DNA from 3 places in the Streptomyces sp. NPDC049813 genome. Region 2 is predicted to be linked to each of the others. Evidence: riboswitches for the same ligand, from Rfam matches in the RefSeq annotation. Region 2 holds a riboswitch; each other region holds the start of a gene.
The links. Region 2 has a riboswitch for cobalamin ahead of ACIBW6_RS10785 (ribonucleoside-diphosphate reductase subunit alpha). Riboswitches for the same ligand answer to the same signal wherever they lie in the genome.

Region 1 (7,781 bases), on a different contig from region 2:
CGTGGGTGATGCGGGCCAGCGGAGCGAGCATCCGGCCGGCGAGGACCCATCCGCCCAGGAGACCGAAGACGAGGAGGAACACCATCACCGCGGCCGCCGTCGGCGCGAACGCCCGCACGAACTCGATGACGGGGTTGCTGCGCCACGCCCCCTCTTCATTGGTCTGCAGCCACCCCTGTCGCAGCAGGAACATCCCTACGGCGGCGAGCGCCAAGGCGCCGGCCAGCATGAGGAACCCGGCGTAGCTGAGGGTGAGCTTGAGGCGGACGCTCGGCCCAGGCGGCCTATCCACGATCGGCTACCTCGTCCCCGTCTGGGGCTTGCGGCTGCGCGTCGATGCGATAGCCGACACCGGGGACCGTGGCGATGATCCACGGCGCACCGAGGCGCTTGCGCAGCGCGGAGACAGTGATCCGGACGGCATTGGTGAAGGGGTCCGCGTTCTCGTCCCACGCGCGCTCCAGCAGCTCCTCGGCGCTGACGACGCCGCCCTCGGCGGCGATGAGGACCTCGAGCACGGCGAACTGCTTGCGCGTCAGCGCGACGTACCGGCCGTCCCGGTGGACCTCGCGCCGGAACGGGTCCAGCCGCAGCCCGGCGATCTCCCGGACCGGGGGCCGGCTGTAGGCACGCCTGCGGTCGAGCGCGCGGAGCCTCAGGACGAGTTCCCGCAGTTCGAACGGTTTCGTGAGGTAGTCGTCGGCCCCGAGATGGAAACCGGACGCCTTGTCGTCGAGCCGGTCGGCCGCGGTCAGCATGAGGATCGGCATGCCGCTGCCGGAGGCGACGATGCGACGGGCGACCTCGTCACCGGACGGGCCGGGGATGTCGCGGTCGAGGACGGCGATGTCGTACCTGTTGACGCCCAGCATCTCCAGCGCCGTGTCACCGTCCCCCGCGAGATCGGCCGCGATCGCCTCCAGCCGCAGACCGTCGCGGATGGCTTCCGCCATATAGGGCTCGTCCTCGACGATCAGCACACGCATGGTCTCGATGGTACGAGTGGGCACATATCGTCCGCGTATCGAGAACCGCGTACGCGGACGACAGGGCTGTGCGGGCTGATGCCTCCGGCGGGCGGCCTACGCTGAACTCCGTCCGTACGAGCGGGGGGAAGCATGACAAGTAGGTTCACCGAGCTGACCGTTGACTGCCATGACCCGGAGCGCCTCGCGGCGTTCTGGTGCGAGGTCCTGGACTTCACGGTGATCGACCGGGGTGAGGGCAAGGTCGAGATCGGCTCCTGGGTCCCGACCGTCGAGGACGTGCGGGCCCGCCAGATGCCGCCCACCCTCGTCTTCATCCGCGTGCCCGAGGGCAAGACCGCCAAGAACCGGCTGCACCTCGATGTCAGCCCGATCGACGGCAGTACGCAGGACGAGGTGACCAGGCTGCTCGGCCTCGGCGCGACCCGGACGGACGTGGGTCAGGGCTCGGCCCGGAACTGGGTGGTCATGGCCGACCCGGAGGGCAACGAGTTCGACGTCCTGCGCACGCTGGCGCCGTAGGACCGGGACGGCCCCCTGACCGGCCTTCAGAACGTGCGGGGCGCAGGTCCCCGCGCGGGGTCGCTGTTGTCATGCGCGATACCTGGGCATTACTGTCCCCTTGCCTTGGTGTACGGGAAATCCGGTGTGGAACCGGTGCGGCCCTCGCCACTGTGATCGGGAAGTCCGGCTCCAGCCCTTCAGTGGGCGGCCACTGGGTCCTCGGACCTGGGAAGGCGGAGATCCGGGCAGTGTCACCCGTCAGCCAGGAGACCGGCCAGGGCGTTTCAACCATCCACGAGGTGCTGGAAAGGTCCGTTCAGCCATGCACATAGCCGAGGGTTTCCTGCCCCCTGCGCACGCGGTCGCCTGGGGCGTCGCGGCCGCGCCGTTCGTCGTCCACGGGGTCCGCTCACTGACCCGGGAGGTGAGGCAGAACCCGGAGAGCACGCTGCTGCTCGGCGCGTCCGGCGCCTTCACCTTCGTCCTGTCCGCACTCAAGCTGCCCTCCGTCACCGGGAGTTGCTCGCACCCCACCGGCACCGGACTCGGGGCCATCCTGTTCCGGCCGCCGATCATGACGGTCCTCGGGACGATCACCCTGCTGTTCCAGGCGCTCCTGCTGGCCCATGGCGGACTCACCACCCTGGGCGCCAACGCGTTCTCCATGGCGATCGTCGGGCCGTGGGCCGGCTACGGCAGCTACCGGCTGTTGCGCCGCTACGGCGTGCCGCTGATGGTCACCGTCTTCTTCGGGGCGTTCGTCGCGGACCTGTCGACCTACTGCGTCACGAGCGTGCAACTCGCCCTGGCCTTCCCCGACCCGAGCAGCGGATTCCTGGGCGCGCTCGGCAAGTTCGGGTCGATCTTCGCGGTCACGCAGATCCCGCTGGCCGTCAGCGAGGGGCTGCTCACCGTGCTCGTGATGCGGCTGCTCGTCCAGTCCAGCAAGGGCGAACTGACCCGCCTCGGCGTCCTCGTCACCGGCGCCCGCCCGGCCACCGCTCCCGAGGCGGTGGCCCGGTGAAGCGGAACACGAAGATCAACCTCCTGCTCCTGATCGTGGTGGCCGCGCTCGCCGTCCTGCCGCTCGCACTGGGTCTCGGCGACCACAAGAAGGAGCCCTTCGCCGGGGCCGACGCCGAGGCGGAGACGGCCATCACCGAGATCGAGCCGGACTACGAGCCGTGGTTCTCCCCGCTCTACGAGCCCCCGTCGGGGGAGATCGAGTCCGCCCTCTTCGCCCTCCAGGCGGCCCTGGGGGCAGGCGTGCTCGCGTACTACTTCGGGCTGCGCCGCGGACGCAGGCAGGGCGAGCGGCGCGCGACGGAAGGCGTCACGGCGGGCACCGCGAACGGTGACCCGGCCGAGGGGACAGCGGCCGCCACCGCGGCCGGGGACCGGAACTGAACCTCTCGTGCTGCCGATCGACGTGGCGGCGCACAGCAGTCGCTGGCGCCGCCGCCACCCCCTGGAAAAAGCCGTCCTCGGCCTCGGACTCACCGCGCTCGCCGTCACCCTGCCACCGTGGCCGGGGGCCGTCCTCGTCCTCGTCGCGGCCCTCGCGCTGCTGCTGGGCCCGGCCGGCGTGGCCGCCCGCAAGGTGTGGCGGGCCTGGCGCGTCCCGCTGGGTTTCTGCCTCACCGGCGCCGCCACCCTGACCGTGCGGATCGGCGGCCCGGGGGCGTTCGTCGCGCTCGCCCCGCACGGGTGGGAGCGCGCGGCGGACGTCCTGCTGCGTTCCTGCGCCGCCTCGCTGGGGGTGCTGTTGTTCGCCTTCACCACCCCCGTGACCGACGTCCTGACCTGGCTGTCGCGGCTGGGCGTGCCCGCGCCGGTCGTGGACGTGGCGCTGGTGATGTACCGGATGATCTTCCTGCTGCTCGCGTCGGTCCGCAGCATCCGCGAGGCCCAGGCCGCGCGGCTCGGCCACGCCACCCGCGCGGCCGCCTTCCGCTCCCTGGCGGGGCTGGGCGGCGTCGCCTTCGTCAAGGCGTTCGACCGTGCGGGACGCATGCAGCAGGGCCTTGCGGGCCGCGGCTACGACGGCACCCTGCGCGTGCTGACCGCCGACACCCCTGTCTCCCCCCGCTTCGTGGCCGGGGCGCTGGGACTGCTCACCGCGCTGGCGGTCCTCACGTACGTACTCGAAAGGCTGCTCCGATGAACGATGACGCCCTGGTGGCCTTGCGCGGGGCGTCGTACGCCTACGAGGACGGTCCCCTCGTGCTCAGCGACCTCGACTTCGCGATCCGTCCCGGACGCGCCCTGGCCCTCCTCGGCAGGAACGGCAGCGGCAAGACCACCCTGATGCGGCTGCTGAGCGGAGGGCTGCGTCCCCGGACCGGGCACCTCGCTCTCGACGGAGTGCCGGTGACCTACGACCGGGCCGGCCTGACCCGCCTGCGGACCACGGTGCAGCTGGTGTTGCAGGACCCGGACGATCAGCTCTTCGCGGCCTCGGTCGCGGAGGACGTCTCCTTCGGGCCGGTCAACCTGGGGCTGCCCCGCGACGAGGTCGCCGGGCGCGTCGCGTGGGCGCTGGCCGCGCTCGCCATCAGCGACCTCGCGGACCGGCCCACCCACCTGCTCTCCTTCGGCCAGCGCAAGCGGGCCGCCATCGCGGGAGCCGTCGCCCTGCGCCCCCGTGTCCTGATCCTCGACGAGCCCACGGCCGGCCTCGACCCCGAAGGGCAGGAGCGTCTGCTGGACACCCTCGCCGGGCTCCGCGCGGACGGCACCACCGTCGTGATGGCCACCCACGACGTGGACCTGGCGCTGCGCTGGGCCGACGACGTCGCCCTGCTCACCCCGTCCGGCCCGCACCTGGGCCCGGCCGCCGCCACGCTCGCCCGCGCGGACCTCCTCGCGCAGGCGGGACTCCGGCCCGCCTGGGGGATCGCCGCCGGGCGGCTCCTGCGCGCACAGCGGCTGATCGAGGACGACGCGCGGGGGCCACGCACGGCGGCGGAACTCGACGCGTACGCCGCGGCCTTACGAGGCGGGGAGGCCGCCGGCTGAGCGGGTCCCCGGGCCGCGCCGTACGCGACGCGACTCCGCCCGCGCCTGGCCGAAGCCGGGCCGCCTCCGGGGGCGGTCCGCCGCACTCGCTTGTTGCACATATATTGCAACTGCGGAGTATGTGCAGAAGGAGGCCGTGGTGAGCGGACCGGTGGTGCTGGGAATCGAGTCGTCGTGCGACGAGACCGGCGCGGGAATCGTGCAGGACGGAAGGCTGCTGGCCCACGTGGTGGCGTCGAGCATGGACGAGCACGCGCGGTTCGGCGGTGTCGTGCCCGAGATCGCCTCGCGCGCCCACCTCCAGGCGTTCCGGCCGGTCGTCCGGCAGGCGCTGGCCGAGGCCGGACTGCGGCTCGGGCAGCTCGACGCGGTGGCCGTCACGACGGGCCCCGGCCTGTCGGGGGCCCTGCAGGTCGGGCTGGCCGGAGCCAAGACGCTCGCGTACGCGGCGGGCGTGCCGCTCTACGGCGTGCACCATCTGGCCGGGCACGTCGCCGCGGACACGCTGGAGCACGGCCCGCTGCCGGAGCCGTGCGTCGTCCTGGTCGTCTCCGGCGGTCACACCTCGCTGCTCCTGGTCCGCGATCTGGTGCGCGAGCCGATCCTGCATCTGGGCGACACCCTGGACGACGCGGCCGGCGAGTGCTTCGACAAGGTCGCCCGCATCCTGGGGCTGCCCTATCCCGGCGGGCCCGCCATCGACCGCGCCGCGCGGGAAGGCGACCCGCGCGCGGTCGCCTTCCCCCGTCCGCTGACCAGACCGGGCGACGACCCGTACGCGTTCTCCTTCTCCGGGCTCAAGACGGCGGCTGCGCGCTGGGTGGAACAGCACCGGCTGCGCGGCGCGGAGCCGTCGGTCGCCGACGGCGCCGCGGCTCTGCAGGAGGCCGTCGCCGACGTCCTCACCCGCAAGGCCCTGCGTGCCTGCCGTGACCACGACGTGCGCACGCTGATCGTCGTCGGGGGAGTGGCCGCGAACTCCCGGGTCCGGGCCCTGGCCGAACAGCGCTGTGCGGCGGCCGGGATCGAACTGCGCGTACCGCCCATGACCTTGTGCACCGACAACGGCGCCATGATCGCGGCGGTCGGTGACCTCCTGGTCCGCTCCGGCGCCGCGCCGGCCCCGCTCGACGTGTCCGTCGACCCGTCCGCCCCCCTGGAGTACGCCTCCCTCACTCCGCTGCCCGCGCCGGCGGTTCGGGCGGCGTGAGGCGAGGCATGCCATGTGGCCCGTGGGGCCGTCGTTCGTCTGCCGCGTCGTCGTGGCTGGTCGCGCAGTTCCCCGCGCCCCTGAAAGGCGCCCTCCGGGCGCCCCTGTCTGTCTGTGCGTCCGGTGGGGGCTGGTCGCGCAGTTCCTCGCGCCCCTGAAGGGCGCTCTGCGTGCGCCTCTGTTTGTCTGGGCGTCCGGTGGGGCTGATCGCACGCGAACCTCAGGGAGCTGCCTGGGCGTCGTCGCCGCCATCGCTCTGGTGGCCGCGGCGGGCGTCGCGGTCGAAGATGCCCAGGATCTCGCAGGGTCCGCCGTCGGCGCCGATCGCGTGGGGCATCATCGTCGGGAACTCGGCGGCCTGGTTGGCCTCCAGGCGGAAGCGGCGGTGGCCGAGCATGAGCACCGCCCGGCCGGACAGTACGACGAACCATTCGCGTCCCGGGTGCGCGCGCATGCGCGCGGGGTTGTCGGGAGGCGGTTCCGTCATGCGCTGGCGGACCACGCTCATCCCGGGATCGGCCTTGACGGTCCAGCGCATGCGGCCGTGGGTGCTGTCGATCGTCGGGCTGGTGACGACGTCCTCGGTGGCGGTCTCCACGAGCTGATCGAGCGTGGTGTCCAGGGCGCGGGCGAGGGTGACCAGCTGATCCAGTGCGAGGCGGCGCCCGCCGTTCTCGATACGGCTCAGCGAGGACTGGCTGAGGTGGGCGCGGGAGGCGAGGTCCTCCAGGGACAAGCCCTGCGCCACCCGCAGAGCACGGATGCGTTTGCGTACGAGGCTGTCCAGGTCGTCGACTTCTTGCGTCATAGGCAAGAGTGTATGCCTTCGCGGCAAGCCGGGCTTAGCGTCGGGTGCAGCTGGTCCGCACCGTCCGGGGACCGACGCACGAGGAAAGGCAGGAGGCCATGACGGTCCACACATCTCCCTACGCGAGTGACGCACTGCCCGCCGAGACCGTCGACGTGGCGGTGCTGGGCGGGGGCGCGGCGGGTCTGAACGGCGCGCTGATGCTCGCCCGCTCCCGCCGTTCGGTCGTCGTCATCGACAGCGGCTCACCGCGCAACGCGCCCGCGCCGGCCATGCACGGCTTCATCGTCCTGGACGGCACCCCGCCGTCCGAGATCCTCCGGCGGGGCCGGGAACAGGTGCGCCAGTACGGAGGGCGCGTCGTCCACGGCGAGGTGGCCGCGGCCGAGCCCGCCGCCCCGACGGCGGACGGCGATCTGCAGTTCGCCGTCACCCTGGCCGACGGCCGGAGCGTGACCGCGCGCCGGATCCTGGTGGCGACCGGCCTGAAGGACGTGCTGCCCGAGGTCCCCGGCATCCAGGCGCACTGGGGCCGCGACGTGGTGCACTGCCCGTACTGCCACGGCTGGGAGGTGCGCGACGAGCCCATCGGCGTCCTCGCCACCGGCCCGGCCTCCGTCGGCCACGCCTTCCTCTTCCGGCAGCTGACCGACGACCTCACCTACTTCACCCGGGGCACCGACCTGGACGAGACAGCCCGCGCCCGCTTCGCCGCCCGCCGCATCCGCGTCGTCGACACCCCGGTGCGGGAGATCGTGGACGACGCCGACGGCACGCTCGCCGGGGTCCGGCTGACCGACGGCCAGGTCGTGGCCCGCCGCGTGCTCGCGGTCGCCACCCGGATGGAAGCCCGCACCGGAGGCCTCGCCGGTCTGCGGCTGCCGGTGGAGGACCTCCCCGACGGCATGGGCCGCCGCTTCGCCTCCGGCATGGCCGGCACCACCGCGGTGCCGGGGGTGTGGGTGGCAGGCAACGCCACCGACCTCACCGCCCAGGTCGGCGCTGCCGCGGCGGCCGGCGCCCTGGCGGGCGCCCACATCAACAGCCTGCTGGCCACGGCGGACACCGACGCCGCCCTTGCCCTGGACCAGAGCAGAACCCCCGCCCTCTGACATCTGGCGTCGCACCGGACCCACACGCCTCTGGCGCGTGCGGGCCCGGCCGATCTGGCGCACCCGGCGACCGGCGATGCCCCGGCCTGCCCTCCTGAGAGGAACTCATGAGTACGAACCAGCCCCCACAGGCCACGCCGCTC
Region 2 (7,781 bases):
CGCATCGGCACCGAAGCCGGGAAGGCGGAGCATGAGTACCGATGTGAGCAGTGCGGAGAACGAGAGCGGGGCACCCGTCCGCACCGCACGCGTGCCCAAGTACTACCGCCTCAAGAAGCATCTGCTCGACATGACGGAGACGCTGCCGCCGGGCACCCCGGTGCCGCCGGAGCGCACGCTCGCCGCCGAGTTCGACACCTCGCGCACCACCGTCCGCCAGGCGCTCCAGGAGCTGGTCGTCGAGGGCCGCCTGGAGCGCATCCAGGGCAAGGGCACCTTCGTCGCCAAGCCCAAGGTCTCCCAGGCGCTGCAACTGACCTCGTACACCGAGGACATGCGGGCGCAGGGCCTGGAGCCGACCTCCCAACTGCTCGACATCGGGTACGTCACCGCGGACGACACCCTCGCCGGGCTGCTCGACATCTCCGCCGGCGGCCGCGTGCTGCGCATCGAGCGGCTGCGCCTGGCCAGCGGCGAGCCGATGGCCATCGAGACCACGCACCTGTCGGCCAAGCGCTTCCCGGCGCTGCGCCGCTCGCTCGTCAAGTACACCTCTCTCTACACGGCGCTCGCCGAGGTCTACGACGTCCACCTCGCCGAGGCCGAGGAGACCATCGAGACGTCGCTGGCCACGCCGCGCGAGGCCGGGCTGCTCGGCACCGACGTGGGCCTGCCGATGCTGATGCTCTCCCGCCACTCGATCGACGGGTCGGCCCAGCCGGTGGAGTGGGTGCGCTCGGTCTACCGGGGCGACCGCTACAAGTTCGTGGCGCGGCTCAAGCGCCCGATGGACTGACGCCGGGGAACGACAACCGGAAGAGGCTCGTCCGTTATCCGGACAGGGGTTCCATAGATCAAGACTCTCGCCTAGATTTCCCGCACGTTAAACGTGAGATAAGTGGGACCAGCGAGGGGACGGAACCCGACATGCCCGATGCGCCAAAAGGTGCGCCACGCGCGCAAGAAGTGGGGAGACCGGTGGTGACACCGGTCCGCGTCGTGATCGGGCTCTGCCTGGTCGCTCCGTTCGTGGCGATGCTCTGGGTCGGCTCCTACGCCAAGATCGACCCGACCTTCATCGGCATCCCGTTCTTCTACTGGTACCAGATGCTCTGGGTGCTCGTCTCGACCGGACTGACGATGATCGCGTACAAGCTGTGGCAGCGTGACCAGCGCGGCCGCAAGGCCGCCGCGACGACTCCGGGGAGCCCGCGATGAACGGTGGCGTCAACGGTGTCGCGCTCACCGTCTTCATCTTCTTCTTCCTGGCCGTCACGGTCATGGGCTTCCTCGCCGCGCGCTGGCGCCGCTCCGAGAGCGACTCGCTCGACGAATGGGGCCTGGGCGGCCGCTCGTTCGGCACCTGGATCACCTGGTTCCTGCTCGGCGGCGACCTCTACACGGCGTACACCTTCGTCGCCGTCCCCGCGGCGATCTACGCGGCGGGCGCGTCCGGCTTCTTCGCCGTGCCCTACACGATCCTGGTCTACCCGCTGATCTTCACGTTCCTGCCGCGCCTGTGGTCGGTCTCGCACAAGCACGGGTACGTGACCACGTCCGACTTCGTGCGCGGCCGCTTCGGCTCGAAGGGCCTGTCGCTGGCCGTCGCGATCACCGGCATCCTCGCCACGATGCCCTACATCGCACTCCAGCTGGTCGGCATCCAGGCCGTGCTCGACGTGATGGGCGTCGGCGGCGGCGAGAACACCAACTGGTTCGTCAAGGACCTGCCGCTGCTCATCGCCTTCGGCGTGCTCGCGGCCTACACCTACTCCTCGGGCCTGCGGGCCCCGGCGCTGATCGCGTTCGTCAAGGACGGCCTGATCTACCTCGTCATCCTGGTCGCCATCATCTACATCCCGATCAAGCTCGGCGGCTTCGACGACATCTTCGCCGCGGCCGGCAAGAAGTTCGAGCAGCTGAATCCGAAGACCGGGCAACCGATCGGCGCCCTCGCGCCCGGTGAGGCGGGCCACTGGACCTACGCGACCCTGGCGCTCGGCTCGGCGCTCGCGCTGTTCATGTACCCGCACTCGATCACGGCGACCCTGTCGTCCAAGAGCCGCAACGTGATCCGCCGCAACACCACGATCCTGCCGCTCTACTCGCTCATGCTGGGCCTGCTGGCGCTGCTCGGGTTCATGGCGATCGCGGCCGGGATCAAGGTGCAGAACGGCCAGCTGGCGATCCCGCAGCTCTTCGAGGACATGTTCCCCGACTGGTTCACGGGGGTCGCGTTCGCGGCCATCGGCATCGGCGCGCTGGTCCCGGCGGCGATCATGTCCATCGCCGCGGCGAACCTCTTCACGCGCAACATCTACAAGGACTTCATCAAGCCCGACGCGACCCCGGCGCAGGAGACCAAGGTCTCCAAGCTCGTCTCGCTGCTGGTGAAGGTCGGCGCGCTCGTCTTCGTCCTCACCATGGACAAGACCGTCGCCATCAACTTCCAGCTGCTCGGCGGCATCTGGATCCTGCAGTCCATGCCCGCCCTGGTCGGCGGCCTGTTCACCCGCTGGTTCCACCGGTGGGCGCTGCTCGCCGGCTGGGCGGTCGGCATGGTCTACGGCACGCTCGCCGCGTACGGGGTGGCCTCGCCCACCCAGGCGCACTTCGGCGGCTCCTCAAAGGAGATCCCCGGCATCGGGGAGATCGGCTACATCGGTCTGACGGCGTTCGTGATGAACGTGGTCGTGACCGTGGTCCTCACCTTCGTCCTGAACGCCGTGAAGGCCCCTGCGGGCGTCGACGAGACGTCCCCCGGGGACTACACCGCCGACGCCGGCGACGAGGGCGTACAGCAGGACCTGCCCGTCGTCGGGGCGGGCGGTCACTAGCCGCGGGCATGCTCGACCGACGGGCCCCTCCCACGCGGGAGGGGCCCGTCCTCGTGTTCCGGGCACCCCGGCGGGGAGGCGCTCGCGACACCGCGCCGACACAAGATATGGGGCTGCCGCGAACACCCAGCACAACATGTATGCTCGCTCTCGCTGCAGCCGCAGGGGAATCCGGTGCAAATCCGGAACTGTCCCGCAACGGTGAACGTACGCACCCATAAGGGTGTTCGCGTGAGTCCGACGACCTGTCGCAGCCCACCCGGACCGTCCGGCCCAGGTGGACAGACGTCCGGGCCTCGCGGAATGGGCCGGTGACGAAGGCGCCCCCCTGTATGCGCGCCCGAGCCACTCCTCCCCGCAGGCCTCGAGCCGAGCGAGGGAGAGCCCCCACGTGACCATCGCGCCGCCCGCCGAACCGGTTGCCGCCGCACCGGACGACGCTCCGGGCACCGCCCTGCTGCGCACCCTGACCGAGCTGACCGCCGATCTCCCCGGCACCGACGCCGGCCGGGTCGCCGCCGCCGCGCTGCGCGGCCGCAGTGCCCGCGCCGACGCGGCCGAGCTGCGCGAACTCGCCACCGAGGCCGCGGCCGGGCTGATCTCCGACGACCCGGTCTACTCCCGGCTCGCCGCCCGGCTGCTCACGCTCTCCATCGCCGCGGAGGCCGCCTCGCAGGGCGTCACCTCCTTCACCGGCTCCGTCGCGGCCGGCCACCGCGAGGGGCTGATCGCCGACCGCACCGCCGCGTTCGTGCGCACCCACGCGGCCCGGCTCGACGCGCTCGTCGACCCCGCGGCCGACGACCGGTTCGGCTACTTCGGCCTGCGCACGCTGCACAGCCGCTACCTGCTGCGCCACCCGATCACCCGGCACGTCATCGAGACCCCGCAGCACTTCATGCTGCGCGTCGCGGCGGGTCTCGCCGAGGACGACAGCGCCCACGCGCTGGACGAAGTGGCGGCCCTCTACGGCCTGATGAGCCGCCTGGACTACCTGCCCTCCTCCCCCACCCTCTTCAACTCCGGCACCCGCCACCCCCAGATGTCGAGCTGCTACCTGCTCGACTCCCCGCTGGACGAGCTGGACTCGATCTACGACCGCTACCACCAGGTGGCCCGCCTCTCCAAGCACGCCGGTGGCATCGGGCTCTCCTACTCCCGCATCCGCAGCCGGGGTTCGCTGATCCGCGGCACGAACGGGCACTCCAACGGCATCGTGCCGTTCCTGAAGACCCTCGACGCGTCGGTCGCCGCCGTGAACCAGGGCGGGCGGCGCAAGGGCGCGGCCGCGGTCTACCTGGAGACCTGGCACTCCGACATCGAGGAGTTCCTGGAGCTGCGCGACAACACCGGCGAGGACGCGCGGCGCACCCACAACCTGAACCTCGCGCACTGGATCCCCGACGAGTTCATGCGCCGCGTCGCCGACGGCGCCGACTGGTCGCTGTTCTCCCCGGCCGACGTGCCCGAGCTCGTCGACCTGTACGGCGCGGAGTTCGAGGCCGCCTACCGCCGCGCGGAGGCCGACGGCAAGGCCCTGCGGACGATCCCGGCCCGCGACCTGTACGGCCGCATGATGCGCACGCTCGCCCAGACCGGCAACGGCTGGATGACCTTCAAGGACGCCGCCAACCGCACCGCGGAGCCCGGCCACACCGTCCACTCCTCGAACCTGTGCACGGAGATCCTGGAGGTGACGGACGACGGCGAGACGGCCGTCTGCAACCTCGGCTCGGTCAACCTCGGGGCGTTCGTGGCCGACGGCACCATCGACTGGGAGCGACTCGACGAGGCCGTCCGCACCGCCGTCACCTTCCTCGACCGCGTCGTCGACATCAACTTCTACCCGACCGAGCAGGCGGGCCGCTCCAATGCCCGCTGGCGTCCGGTCGGCCTCGGCGCGATGGGCCTCCAAGACGTCTTCTTCAAGCTGCGGCTGCCCTTCGACTCCCCCGCGGCCAAGGCACTGTCCACGCGGATCCAGGAGCGGATCATGCTCGCCGCGTACGAGGCCTCCGCCGACCTCGCCGAGCGCCCCCAAGCGCCTTCGACAAGCTCCGGTGCAGGGGGGACCCCCATCGGCCCGCTGCCCGCCTGGGAGAAGACCCGCACCGCCCGCGGCGTCCTGCACCCCGACCACTACCCCGATGCCCAGGTGACCTGGCCGGAGCGGTGGGCCGCGCTGCGGGAACGTATCGCCGCCGTCGGCATGCGCAACTCGCTGCTGCTCGCCATCGCGCCGACCGCGACGATCGCCTCCATCGCGGGGGTCTACGAGTGCATCGAGCCGCAGGTCTCCAACCTGTTCAAGCGCGAGACGCTGTCCGGCGAGTTCCTCCAGGTCAACGCGTACCTGGTGGAGGACCTGAAGCGGCTCGGCGTGTGGGACGCGCAGACCCGGGAGGCGCTGCGCGAGTCCAACGGCTCGGTGCAGGGCTTCACCTGGGTGCCCGAGGAGATCCGCGCGCTGTACCGCACCGCGTGGGAGCTGCCGCAGCGCGGCCTCATCGACATGGCGGCGGCGCGCACCCCGTTCCTCGACCAGGCCCAGTCCCTGAACCTGTTCATGGAGACGCCGACCATCGGCAAGCTCTCCTCCATGTACGCGTACGCCTGGAAGTCCGGGCTGAAGACGACGTACTACCTGCGTTCGCGCCCCGCGACGCGGATCGCCCGCGCGGCGGGCCGCGCCGCCGTACCCGCCCAGACCGTGCCCGAGAGCGACGCGGTCGCCTGCTCCCTGGAAAACCCCGAGTCCTGCGAGGCCTGCCAGTAATGACGGACACCACCACCGAGAAGAACCTGCTCGACCCGGGCTTCGAGCTGACCCTGCGCCCCATGCGCTACCCGGACTTCTACGAGCGCTACCGGGACGCCATCAAGAACACCTGGACCGTGGAGGAGGTCGACCTCCACTCGGACGTCGCCGACCTCGCGAAGCTGTCGCCGGGCGAGCAGCACATGATCGGCCGGCTCGTCGCGTTCTTCGCGACCGGCGACTCGATCGTGGCGAACAACCTGGTCCTGACGCTGTACAAGCACATCAACTCCCCCGAGGCGCGGCTGTACCTCTCGCGCCAGCTCTTCGAGGAGGCCGTGCACGTCCAGTTCTATCTGACGCTGCTCGACACCTATCTCCCCGATCCTGAGGACCGGGCAGCGGCGTTCGCGGCGGTCGAGAACATCCCGTCCATCCGTGAGAAGGCCGAGTTCTGCTTCAGGTGGATGGACTCGGTGGAGAAGCTGGACCGGCTGGAGACCAAGGCGGACCGGCGCCGCTTCCTGCTGAACCTGATCTGCTTCGCGGCGTGCATCGAGGGCCTGTTCTTCTACGGCGCCTTCGCCTACGTCTACTGGTTCCGCTCGCGCGGGCTGCTGCACGGCCTGGCCACCGGCACCAACTGGGTCTTCCGGGACGAGACGATGCACATGTCGTTCGCCTTCGACGTGGTCGACACCGTCCGCAAGGAGGAGCCGGAGCTCTTCGACGACGCGCTGGAGCAGCAGGTCACCGACATGCTGCGGGAGGCGGTCGAGGCCGAGCTGCAGTTCGGGCGCGACCTGTGCGGCGAGGGGCTGCCGGGCATGAACACCGACTCGATGCGGCAGTACCTGGAGTGCGTCGCCGACCAGCGCCTGCAGCGGCTCGGCTTCGCGCCCGTCTACGGCTCCGAGAACCCCTTCTCCTTCATGGAGTTGCAGGGGGTCCAGGAGCTGACCAACTTCTTCGAGCGCCGGCCCTCGGCGTACCAGGTGGCGGTCGAGGGGTCGGTCGGCTTCGACGAGGACTTCTAGGCGGCGGGCCCGGACAGGGAGCCTAGGCGACCTTGGCGAACCCGGCGCGGCGGTCCTGGAGTCCGGCCTCCCGCGCCTGCCGGGCCTGCCGGATCTGCCGGTCGATCCGCCGGTCGTGGGCGGCCCCGTAGAGGGAGGGGGCGGCGAGGAGGAGGAAGACGAAGAGGACGGTGAGGTAGTTCATCGCTGTGTTCATGACTCAACTCTCCCGCCACCCGGCCGCCCGCGGCAGTGGCAGTCCTGTCACTGACCCTCGAATTCCTGCCAGGTCTGCGGCAGACTGGCAGGCATGCTGAAGAACGTGGCCGCAGTGCTGCTCGACGGTGTGCACCCCTTCGAACTCGGCGTCGTCTGCGAGGTGTTCGGCCTCGACCGCAGCGACGCCGGGCTGCCGGTGTACGACTTCGCCGTCGCCTCCACCGAGGGACCCGCGCTCACCACGCACGTGCCCGGGATGACCGTCTCGACCCCGTACGGCCTGGAGCGGCTCGACGAGGCCGAGCTGATCGCGATCCCCTCCGCGGGACGCCGCTTCGACCGCTACCCGCCGGAGCTGCTCGCCGCGCTGCGCCGGGCGGTCGACCGGGGCGCGCGGGTGCTGAGCCTGTGCGCGGGCGTCTTCGTGCTCGGGGAGGCCGGGCTCCTCGACGACCGCCGCTGCGCGGTGCACTGGCGGTACGCGCGCGAGCTGGCCGTCCGCTACCCGCGCACCCGGGTCGACCCCGACGTCCTCTACGTCGACGAGGGCCCGGTCATCACCTCCGCCGGGACGGCCGCGGGCATCGACGCGTGCCTGCACATCGTGCGCACCGCGCACGGCGCGGAGGTGGCCAACGCGATAGCCCGCCGCATGGTCGTGCCGCCGCACCGCGACGGCGGCCAGGCCCAGTACGTGGAGCGCCCACTGCCCGCCACGCGCTGCGACACCGTCGGCGAGGTGCTGGCCTGGATGGAGCGGAACCTGGACGTGCCGGTGACCGTCGAGGAGCTCGCGGCGCGGGCGCACATGTCGCCGCGCACCTTCGCGCGCCGCTTCCAGCAGGAGACGGGCACGACGCCCTACCGCTGGCTGCTGCGCCAGCGGGTGCTGTTCGCGCAGGAGCTGCTGGAGCGCACGGACGAGACGGTGGACGCCATCGCCTACCGCGC
Region 3 (7,781 bases), on a different contig from region 2:
CGTCGTGGAGATCTGCGCCATGACCATCAGGGCGGCCATCATCGGCAGGAACGCGACACCGGTCCGCGTCGGGCTGAAGCCCAGGTTGAGCTGCAGGTAGTAGGTGAGGAACAAGAACACGCCGAACATGCCCGCGCCGGTGATCAGGACGGTGACGAAGGAGGCGGCCCGGTCCCGGTCGAGCAGGACGCGCATCGGCAGCAGCGGGTGCTTCGCCCGCGTCTGCCACCAGGTGAAGGCCGTCAGCAGCACCGCGCCCGCGGCCAGGAAGCCCCAGGTCTGCGGGGAGCTCCAGTCGTGCGTCTCGGCGTTCGAGAATCCGTAGACGAGGGAGAACAGGCCGGCCGAGACGAGCAGGGTGCCGGGCAGGTCCAGCTTGGCGCCCGCGGCGTCGCGGTGGCCGCTCAGCAGGACCCAGCCGCCCACGAAGGCCGCGACGGCGAAGACGAGGTTCACGTACAGCGTCCAGCGCCAGTCGAGCGTGTCGGTCAGGACGCCGCCGAGCAGCAGCCCGACCGCGCCGCCGGCCCCGGCGATCGCGCCGTAGACGCTGAAGGCCTTGGCCCGCTCCTTGGCGTCGGTGAACGTGGTGTTGAGCAGGGACAGCGCGGCCGGGGCGAGCAGCGCGCCGAAGACGCCCTGGAGCGCGCGGGCCGTGACCAGCATGCCGAAGCTGGTGGAGGCGCCGCCGAGGACGGAGGCGCCGGCGAAGCCCGCGACACCGATCAGGAAGGCGGGCTTGCGCCCGAAGAGGTCGGCGATGCGGCCGCCGAGCAGCAGCAGCGACGCGAAGGCCAGCGCGTACGCGGTGACGATCCACTGCCGGTTGCCGTCGGTGAAGCCGAGGTCCTGCTGGGCGGAGGGGAGCGCGATGTTCACGATGGTCGCGTCGAGCACGACCATCAGCTGCGCGATGCCGATGATGCCCAGGATCCACCAGCGCCTGCGGGAGGCCGGGGCGCCGGGCGGGGCTGAGGTGCCGGTGGCGCCGGCCAGGGTCGTCTGGGACATGTGAGGCCACTCCAGAGAGGTCACGGGGAGCGAGGACGTCGCCGGCGCCGCGTGGGTGCGGGAGCGCACGCGCGGCCGCGGACCCGTGCGCGACGGCGCCGGATAAAGGAACGAAACGGTTTCGTTCTCGACTCGACGAGCCTACGTCGACGCTAGCGAAACGGCAACGTTTCGCTGGGGTCGGCGGGAGTGATCCGCGCTACATCGCCCTGGGAACGCACCGGTGCCCGGCCTCCCACCAGGGGAGACCGGGCACCGGCCATGCGTGCGCGCGGAGGCGTCAGTCCTTCTGCTGCGCCGCCTGGAGCGCCGTGATGCAGACCGACAGGGCCGCCTGGAGCTCCTCCAGGCGCCGCACCATGTCGTCCTCGTAGATCGCGTCGATCTCCTGGACGTCGTCGAACGTCAGCTCCTCGAAGGCCTTCGTGGCCTTCTGCAGGCTGCTGTAGAACTTCGCGCGCCGCTCCTGCACCCGCAGTTCGGGATCGGACTCGACGGCCTCCGCGACGAGCGTGCGCACCGAGTCGTACGCCTCGCGGGCCCACTCGCCCGCCTCCTCGTCCTCGTCCAGCTCGTCGATCAGGGACAGGTGGCGCTCGGCCTCCTCGCGCAGCTGCGCCGGCGCCTCGATCTTCTGCCCCGCCGCCGTCTTGACCTCGCCCTCCTCGGCGATCCTGCGGACGTACTCGAGCCGGTCGCCGGTCCTGGACTCCTCGGCGACGGCCTTCTTCAGCTCGTCCGCCCGCACGATGTCGCGGGCCAGGCCCGAACGGAGCGCCGGGTCCTCGCCGAGGCGGTCCATCAGCGCCTTGCGGGCGGCCTCCGCCGTGCCCGGGTCGGCGAGGATCGCGGCCCGCAGCGCCGTCGGGTTCTCGGCGACCTCCAGCGCCTTGGTCGGCCGGATGCCCTCGGCCTCCGCGGCCTCGGTGATCGCCTGGCCGCGCACCGAACCGGCGCTGGAGCGCGACACGTAGTAGGACAACCAGAGCTCGGCGTCCGGCAGTTCGATGCCGGCGCCCGGGGTCAGGGCCTCGAACTGGGGCACCACCCCGTCGTCCGCCGCCCGGTCCCACGCCTTGTAGAAGCGCATGACGCGGTCGGCCGAACACTCCGCCAGCTCGGCGAACCTGCGCGCCGAGACCTTGGGTGTCTCGCCGGCGCTCTGGCCGCCGGGCCGGACGCTGCGGGCCACCTTCAGGGCGAAGGTCCAGCCGCCGGTCCGGGCGTAGCCGCCGAACGCCCGGGCGTCGGCGACGACGGCCTCCGCCACGTCGCCTGCGCCCGGCTCGTCATCCTCGTCGGCCGCGCTTTCCGCGCCGTCCTGGGGCTCCTCGTCGCGTCCGGCGGCCGGGGGCTGCCAGAAGTTCTCGTCCGCACCGGAGCCGGCCGGTCGCGCCTGCGGCACCTCGGTCGTGGACCGCGGCTCCGCGGCAGGCGCCTGCCCGGCGTCCGCGCTGGACGGCAGGACGGCCTCGGACGAGTCGGTGGCTACGGTCACGTGCGTACTCCTGCGTGTTCGGGCGGCTGCGGTTCGACGCGACACCCTATCGCTCCCGCCGTCGCCGGAGCGTCCCTGACGTGCCGGGACGGGCGGTCCGCCGGTGCCCGTGACCGGGCCCGCCGGCCGCAGTTCCCCCTTCTGCGGCCGGCGGGCCCGGGCCTCGACCATGCGCCGCGGCGGGAGAGCGAGGGCACGGGAGGCTCTGCACAGCACTATCGCAGCGGACACCGCCGCCGGGAGCGGGCCGAGTGACCCCGGGTGGGGGGCCGAACGGCCCGCGTCGCGTGAACGGCCCGCGCTCAGCCGCTCCCGGCGACCCGGGCCGACCACCGCTGCTCGACCCGGGCGAGGCGCCAGTACGCGAGCGCCGCCGCCCAGACCACCACGAACAGGCCGACGATGACGTAGCCGACGTTGTCGAGGTCGAGCCCGGCTATCCAGCCGGTCACCGCGTCCGAGAGGGAGAGCTTCTCGTGCAGGACGCCGACCAGCTCGATCGTGCCGATGAAGAACGCGACCGCGATCGACAGGCCGGTGATGGTGAGGTTGTAGAACACCTTGCGCACCGGGTTCGAGAACGCCCACTGGTACGCGAAGTTCATGAACGTCCCGTCGAGCGTGTCGAACAGGCTCATGCCCGCCGCGAACAGCAGCGGCAGGCACAGGATCGCGTACCAGGGCAGCCCGGCCGCCGCGCCGCTGCCCGCCATCACCATCAGCGTCACCTCGGTCGCCGTGTCGAAGCCGAGCCCGAAGAGGAAGCCGAGCGGGTACATCTGTCCCGGCCGGGTGATCGACCGGGTGAAGCGGCCCAGCACACGGTTCATGAAACCCCGGGAGTCCAGGTGCGCTTCGAGCTCCCGCTCGTCGTACGAGCCCCCGCGCATCGCCCGGAAGACCTTCAGGATGCCCAGCAGGGCGACGAGGTTCAGGGCGGCGATGAGGTACAGGAACGTACCGGAGACGGTCGTGCCGACGACACCGAGCGCCTGGTGGGTGCGGGACTCGTCGTTCAGCAGGATGCCCGCGAGGGCGGCCCCGCCCGCGACCAGGGCGGCCATCGCGACGACCACGCTGGAGTGGCCGAGCGCGAACCAGAACCCCACGGAGACCGGTCGTCTGCCGTCCGCCATCAGCTTGCGGGTCGTGTTGTCGATCGCCGCGATGTGGTCGGCGTCGAAGGCGTGCCGCATGCCGAGGGTGTACGCGGTGACGCCCAGGCCGATGCCGAAGGCCTTGTTGCCGACCTCGTAGTGCTCGGGGACGACGAGCAGGAACAGCACGCCGAACGCGACGACGTGCAGGGCCGCTATCACCGCCAGGAGCCCCGCGGTGCGCACGGTGTCCTCGCGGCGCCAGCGGAAGGCGGGCGGCCCGGCGGGCCGCGCAGGGGAGTTTCCGGGCAAGGTCATGCCTTGATCACGCTCCAGCACCTCGTGGAATCACTTCGTGAGATGCCGTGGCCGGTCTCCTGGCTTACGGGCGTGCCACGCCGCTCCGGCCTTCCCAGCCGCCGGGCGGCGGCCAGTGGCACGGTGGAGCGGTGCGTCCCGCGCCGTCCCGGGGGCGGAGCGGGGCCCGATCACAGTGGCGAGGGCCGCTCCGGACTTGACCCCTGGGGGCCGTCACCGGTCTTCCCGAGCACCACGGCCCGATCACCCTAGTCGACGCGCTCGCCGGCGCCGACGGGCGGTCAGGCCGGCCGGCGTCCGCGCGCCCGTGCGATCTCCTGGTAGGCCTTGTCCCGGCCCTCCCAGTGCGAGCCGTCCACCGACTTGCCGGGCTCCAGGTCCTTGTAGACCTCGAAGAAGTGGGTGATCTCCAGGCGGTCGAACTCCGGGATGTCCTCGATGTCCTGGATGGCGGCGTGGCGCGGATCGTGGGCGGGGACGCAGAGGATCTTCTCGTCGGGGCCCTTCTCGTCGCTCATCACGAACATGCCGATGGCCCGGCACTCGATGGTGCAGCCGGGGAACGTGGCGTCGGCGGTCAGCACGAGCGCGTCCAGCGGGTCACCGTCGCCGCCGAGCGTGCCGTCGATGTAGCCGTAGTCCGCGGGGTACTGGGTCGAGGTGAACAGCATCCGGTCGAGCCGGATCCGCCCGAGCTCGTGGTCCATCTCGTACTTGTTCCGGGACCCCTGCGGGATCTCCACGATCACGTCGAACGCCTCGCCCCGCGTCTCGCTGCCGCCCAATGTGGCCTCCTTGCCGCATTGCCGCCCGCTCGGATGCCACCGAGTGTGCGCCGTGGGCGGCGAGGGCGGAACCCCTGCGACCGCGGCGGAGTTCACACCGCGGGCGTGAGGGGGAGGACGAGTTCGGGGCGGTCCCAGGCGACGGCGGGCGGACGGGCGGCTGCGGTGCCGGTGCGCACGGCGCCCACGCTGCGGTAGAAGCCCTCGGCCGGTGGGTGCGCGACGACCCGGACGTGGTCCAGGCCCGCGGCGGCGGCCTCCTCGCGCATGTGGGCGACGAGCAGCCGGCCGATGCCCAGGCCCTGGGCGTCGTTCGCGACGAACATCAGGTCCAGCTCCGGCGGGGCGAGGAGCAGCGCGTAGAAGCCGAGAACGCGGGCGGGACGGTCCCGCGCCGTGTCGGTCGCGACGAAGACCCGGTGCGCCTCGATGTAGTCGGGCCCCATCCGGTAGCCCGCGACCATCGACGCGTACTGCCCCTCATAGGCGCGGGAGCCGCGCACGAGCCGGGTCAGCCTCTTGGCGTCGCCCGCGGTGGCCCGCCGCACCGTGACGGCCGGGTCGCGGCCGGGGCGCGTCAGGATCGAAGTCATGAAGCGAGTATTACGCATCCGGCCGGGTGTCAGCGGGTCGGGACCGTCGAGTGGACCTGGCGCAGGAACGCGGCGTTGTCCGGGGTACGGCGCAGCGTGTCGAGCAGCGACTCGTAGGCGCTGTGGGGGTCGCGGCCCTGGAGGGCCCGGCGCAGCCCGCGGACGGCCGCCGACTCCGCGGCGGACAGCAGGAGTTCCTCGCGGCGGGTGCCGGAAGGGGCGAGGTCGACGGCGGGGTGGACGCGGCGGTCGGCGAGGGCACGGTCCAGGCGCAGCTCCATGTTGCCGGTGCCCTTCAGCTCCTCGAAGAAGTAGTCGTCGGCGCGCGAACCGGTGTCGACCAGGGCGGTGGCGAGGACCGTCAGGGAACCCGCCTCCTCCGTGGCGCGGGCCGCGCCGAACAGGCGCTTGGGGCCGAGCAGCGCGGCCGCGTCGACCCCGCCGGAGAGGGTGCGGCCGCCGCCGGACGAGGAGGGGGCCGCGGTGTTGTACGCGCGGCACAGCCGGGTCAGCGAGTCGAGCAGGACCACGACGTCACGGCCCCGCTCGACCAGGCGCTTGGCGCGCTCCACGGCGAGTTCGGCGAGCGCGATGTGGGCCTTGGCCGGCTGGTCGAACGTGGAGGCGTAGACCTCGCCGCGCACGGAGCGCCGCATGTCGGTGACCTCCTCGGGGCGTTCGTCGACGAGCAGCACCATCAGGTGGGCCTCGGGGTGGTTGACGGCGACGGCCGCGGCGAGCTGTTGCAGCAGGACGGTCTTGCCGGTCTTCGGCGGCGCGACGATCAGGCCGCGCTGGCCCTTGCCGACGGGAGCGAACAGGTCGACGACGCGGCCCCCGAGGCCGCTCGCCGGGCTCTCCATGCGCAGGCGGTCGGTGGGGTGCAGGGGGGTGAGGTCGGCGAAGTGAGGGCGAGAGCGGATGCGGGCGGGAGCCGCATCCGTCGGTGCGCCCTCGACGGTCCCGACGTGGTCGAGCGCCTGGGGCCGGGTGCAGGTCCCGGTCACGAAGTCGCCCTTGCGCAGGCCGAGTCGGCGGATCAGGGCGGCGGGCACCTGGACGTCGCCGTCCGTCGGCAGCAGGCCGCTCCCGCGCAGCCGGCCCTGCCCGTTCGCCCCGATGTCGAGGACGCCGGCGGCCGGGGCGGGGGGTCGGGGTGTGGTGGCGGAACGTGCCTGGTCGGCGGGGGTGTTCCGCGGGGGGAGGGTGGTGGTGAGCGTGGTCATGGTCGGTCACGGTCCTTCGGGGTGTGGGTGGGGGTGTGGCTGGGGGGTGATGAGGGTCGGATGGTGGGGCTCGGCCTCCTGCGCTGGGGGCCCTGTGATGGGGGCCCTGCCGTCGGGGGTGGGGTGCCGCGCAGCCGTGGAGCGGGACGGAGATTCCCAGCTCCCCGCGGTGTGGCGGTGGGCACCGCCCATCGGGATGGACCAGGTGTGAGCCCCGTCCCCGGGGGCCGGGGCATCTTGCCCGGAGAACGGGCGGTGGGACGTGCCGCCGGAAAGGAGTGGCGGGCCCGGCCCGTGGAGGGAGCGGATCACGCCCGTGGAGTGGGGCGGCGGGGGCTCACCCCGACAGCCCGTGGCCCGGAAGGGCCTGGTGGCTCAGGGGTGGGGCGAACGGCCCGCCTGACCCTGCTGACCAGGTGCGACGTGTGCCAGGGCCGCGATCCGCAAGGGGAAGTGCGCTCAGGCACGGAGAGGAGAGATCGGCACCGGCGCCTCGAAGGGGGCGTACACATGTGCCGAACAGACCGTACCACTCGATGCGGGATGCGCGCCATGACCGCCCGCCGTCACCCCGCGGACCTATGCTGATCCGCCATGTTCACACCCCAGGGGCCCACCCTCCGCGAGCTGGCCGTGCAGGCGCTGTCGTCGGTCGAGCGCGGCTACGACCTGCTCGCGCCGAAGTTCGACCGGACGCCGTTCCGCACCCCCGACCTCCTGCTCGGCCCGGTCACGCGGGCGCTGCGCGACCTCGGTCCGTACGGCACCGGGCTCGACCTGTGCTGCGGGACCGGGGCGGGGCTCGGCGTGCTCCGCGAGGTGTGCACGGGGCGGAGCGTCGGGGTCGACTTCAGCGCGGGCATGCTGCGGGTCGCGCGCGCCGCCGAACCGGCGGCCTCGTGCGTGCGCGCAGACGCCCTCGCACTGCCCTTCGGGCCGGTCTTCGACCTCGTGGTGAGCTTCGGCGCGTTCGGTCACTTCGTACCGGGCCAGTACCCGGACCTGTTCACCCAGGTGCGCCAAGTGCTGCGCCCCGGAGGTCAGTTCGCGTTCCCGCTGCCGGCGCCGCCGCGCCCCGGTTCGCGCGGGTACTGGGCGATGCTCGGGTTCGACGGCGCGATGCGCCTGCGCAACGCGGTGTGGCGGCCGCCGTTCGTCATGTACTACCGCCCGTTCCGACTCGGCGACGTGCGGCGGGAGTTGGCACGGGCCGGGTTCGACGTCGCGCTGCGGCCCCTGCCCGAGCTGGGCGA

Region 1: linked by a shared signal. The riboswitch ahead of ACIBW6_RS03515 (energy-coupling factor ABC transporter permease) and the one ahead of ACIBW6_RS10785 (ribonucleoside-diphosphate reductase subunit alpha) in region 2 are both predicted to bind cobalamin.
Region 3: linked by a shared signal. The riboswitch ahead of ACIBW6_RS17125 (HoxN/HupN/NixA family nickel/cobalt transporter) and the one ahead of ACIBW6_RS10785 (ribonucleoside-diphosphate reductase subunit alpha) in region 2 are both predicted to bind cobalamin.

What each region holds. Positions count from the first base shown of each region.
Region 1 is NZ_JBITLI010000001.1:795,100-802,880, forward strand. It holds gene ACIBW6_RS03500 (sensor histidine kinase) at 1-292, opposite strand, end outside; gene ACIBW6_RS03505 (response regulator transcription factor) at 285-986, opposite strand; gene ACIBW6_RS03510 (VOC family protein) at 1,119-1,508, shown strand; cobalamin riboswitch at 1,598-1,784, shown strand; gene ACIBW6_RS03515 (energy-coupling factor ABC transporter permease) at 1,813-2,514, shown strand; gene ACIBW6_RS03520 (energy-coupling factor ABC transporter substrate-binding protein) at 2,511-2,897, shown strand; gene cbiQ (cobalt ECF transporter T component CbiQ) at 2,905-3,654, shown strand; gene ACIBW6_RS03530 (energy-coupling factor ABC transporter ATP-binding protein) at 3,651-4,508, shown strand; gene tsaD (tRNA (adenosine(37)-N6)-threonylcarbamoyltransferase complex transferase subunit TsaD) at 4,660-5,718, shown strand; gene ACIBW6_RS03540 (helix-turn-helix domain-containing protein) at 5,939-6,526, opposite strand; gene ACIBW6_RS03545 (NAD(P)/FAD-dependent oxidoreductase) at 6,625-7,638, shown strand; gene ACIBW6_RS03550 (MFS transporter) at 7,746-7,781, shown strand, end outside.
Region 2 is NZ_JBITLI010000004.1:77,815-85,595, forward strand. It holds gene ACIBW6_RS10770 (GntR family transcriptional regulator) at 32-796, shown strand; gene ACIBW6_RS10775 (DUF3311 domain-containing protein) at 928-1,218, shown strand; gene mctP (monocarboxylate uptake permease MctP) at 1,215-2,837, shown strand; cobalamin riboswitch at 2,962-3,105, shown strand; gene ACIBW6_RS10785 (ribonucleoside-diphosphate reductase subunit alpha) at 3,229-5,613, shown strand; gene ACIBW6_RS10790 (ribonucleotide-diphosphate reductase subunit beta) at 5,613-6,632, shown strand; gene ACIBW6_RS10795 (hypothetical protein) at 6,655-6,828, opposite strand; gene ACIBW6_RS10800 (GlxA family transcriptional regulator) at 6,922-7,781, shown strand, end outside.
Region 3 is NZ_JBITLI010000007.1:116,421-124,201, forward strand. It holds gene ACIBW6_RS17115 (MFS transporter) at 1-1,011, opposite strand, end outside; gene ACIBW6_RS17120 (hypothetical protein) at 1,292-2,509, opposite strand; gene ACIBW6_RS17125 (HoxN/HupN/NixA family nickel/cobalt transporter) at 2,812-3,924, opposite strand; cobalamin riboswitch at 3,956-4,176, opposite strand; gene ACIBW6_RS17130 (inorganic diphosphatase) at 4,206-4,709, opposite strand; gene ACIBW6_RS17135 (GNAT family N-acetyltransferase) at 4,802-5,302, opposite strand; gene rho (transcription termination factor Rho) at 5,332-6,528, opposite strand; gene ACIBW6_RS17145 (class I SAM-dependent methyltransferase) at 7,123-7,781, shown strand, end outside.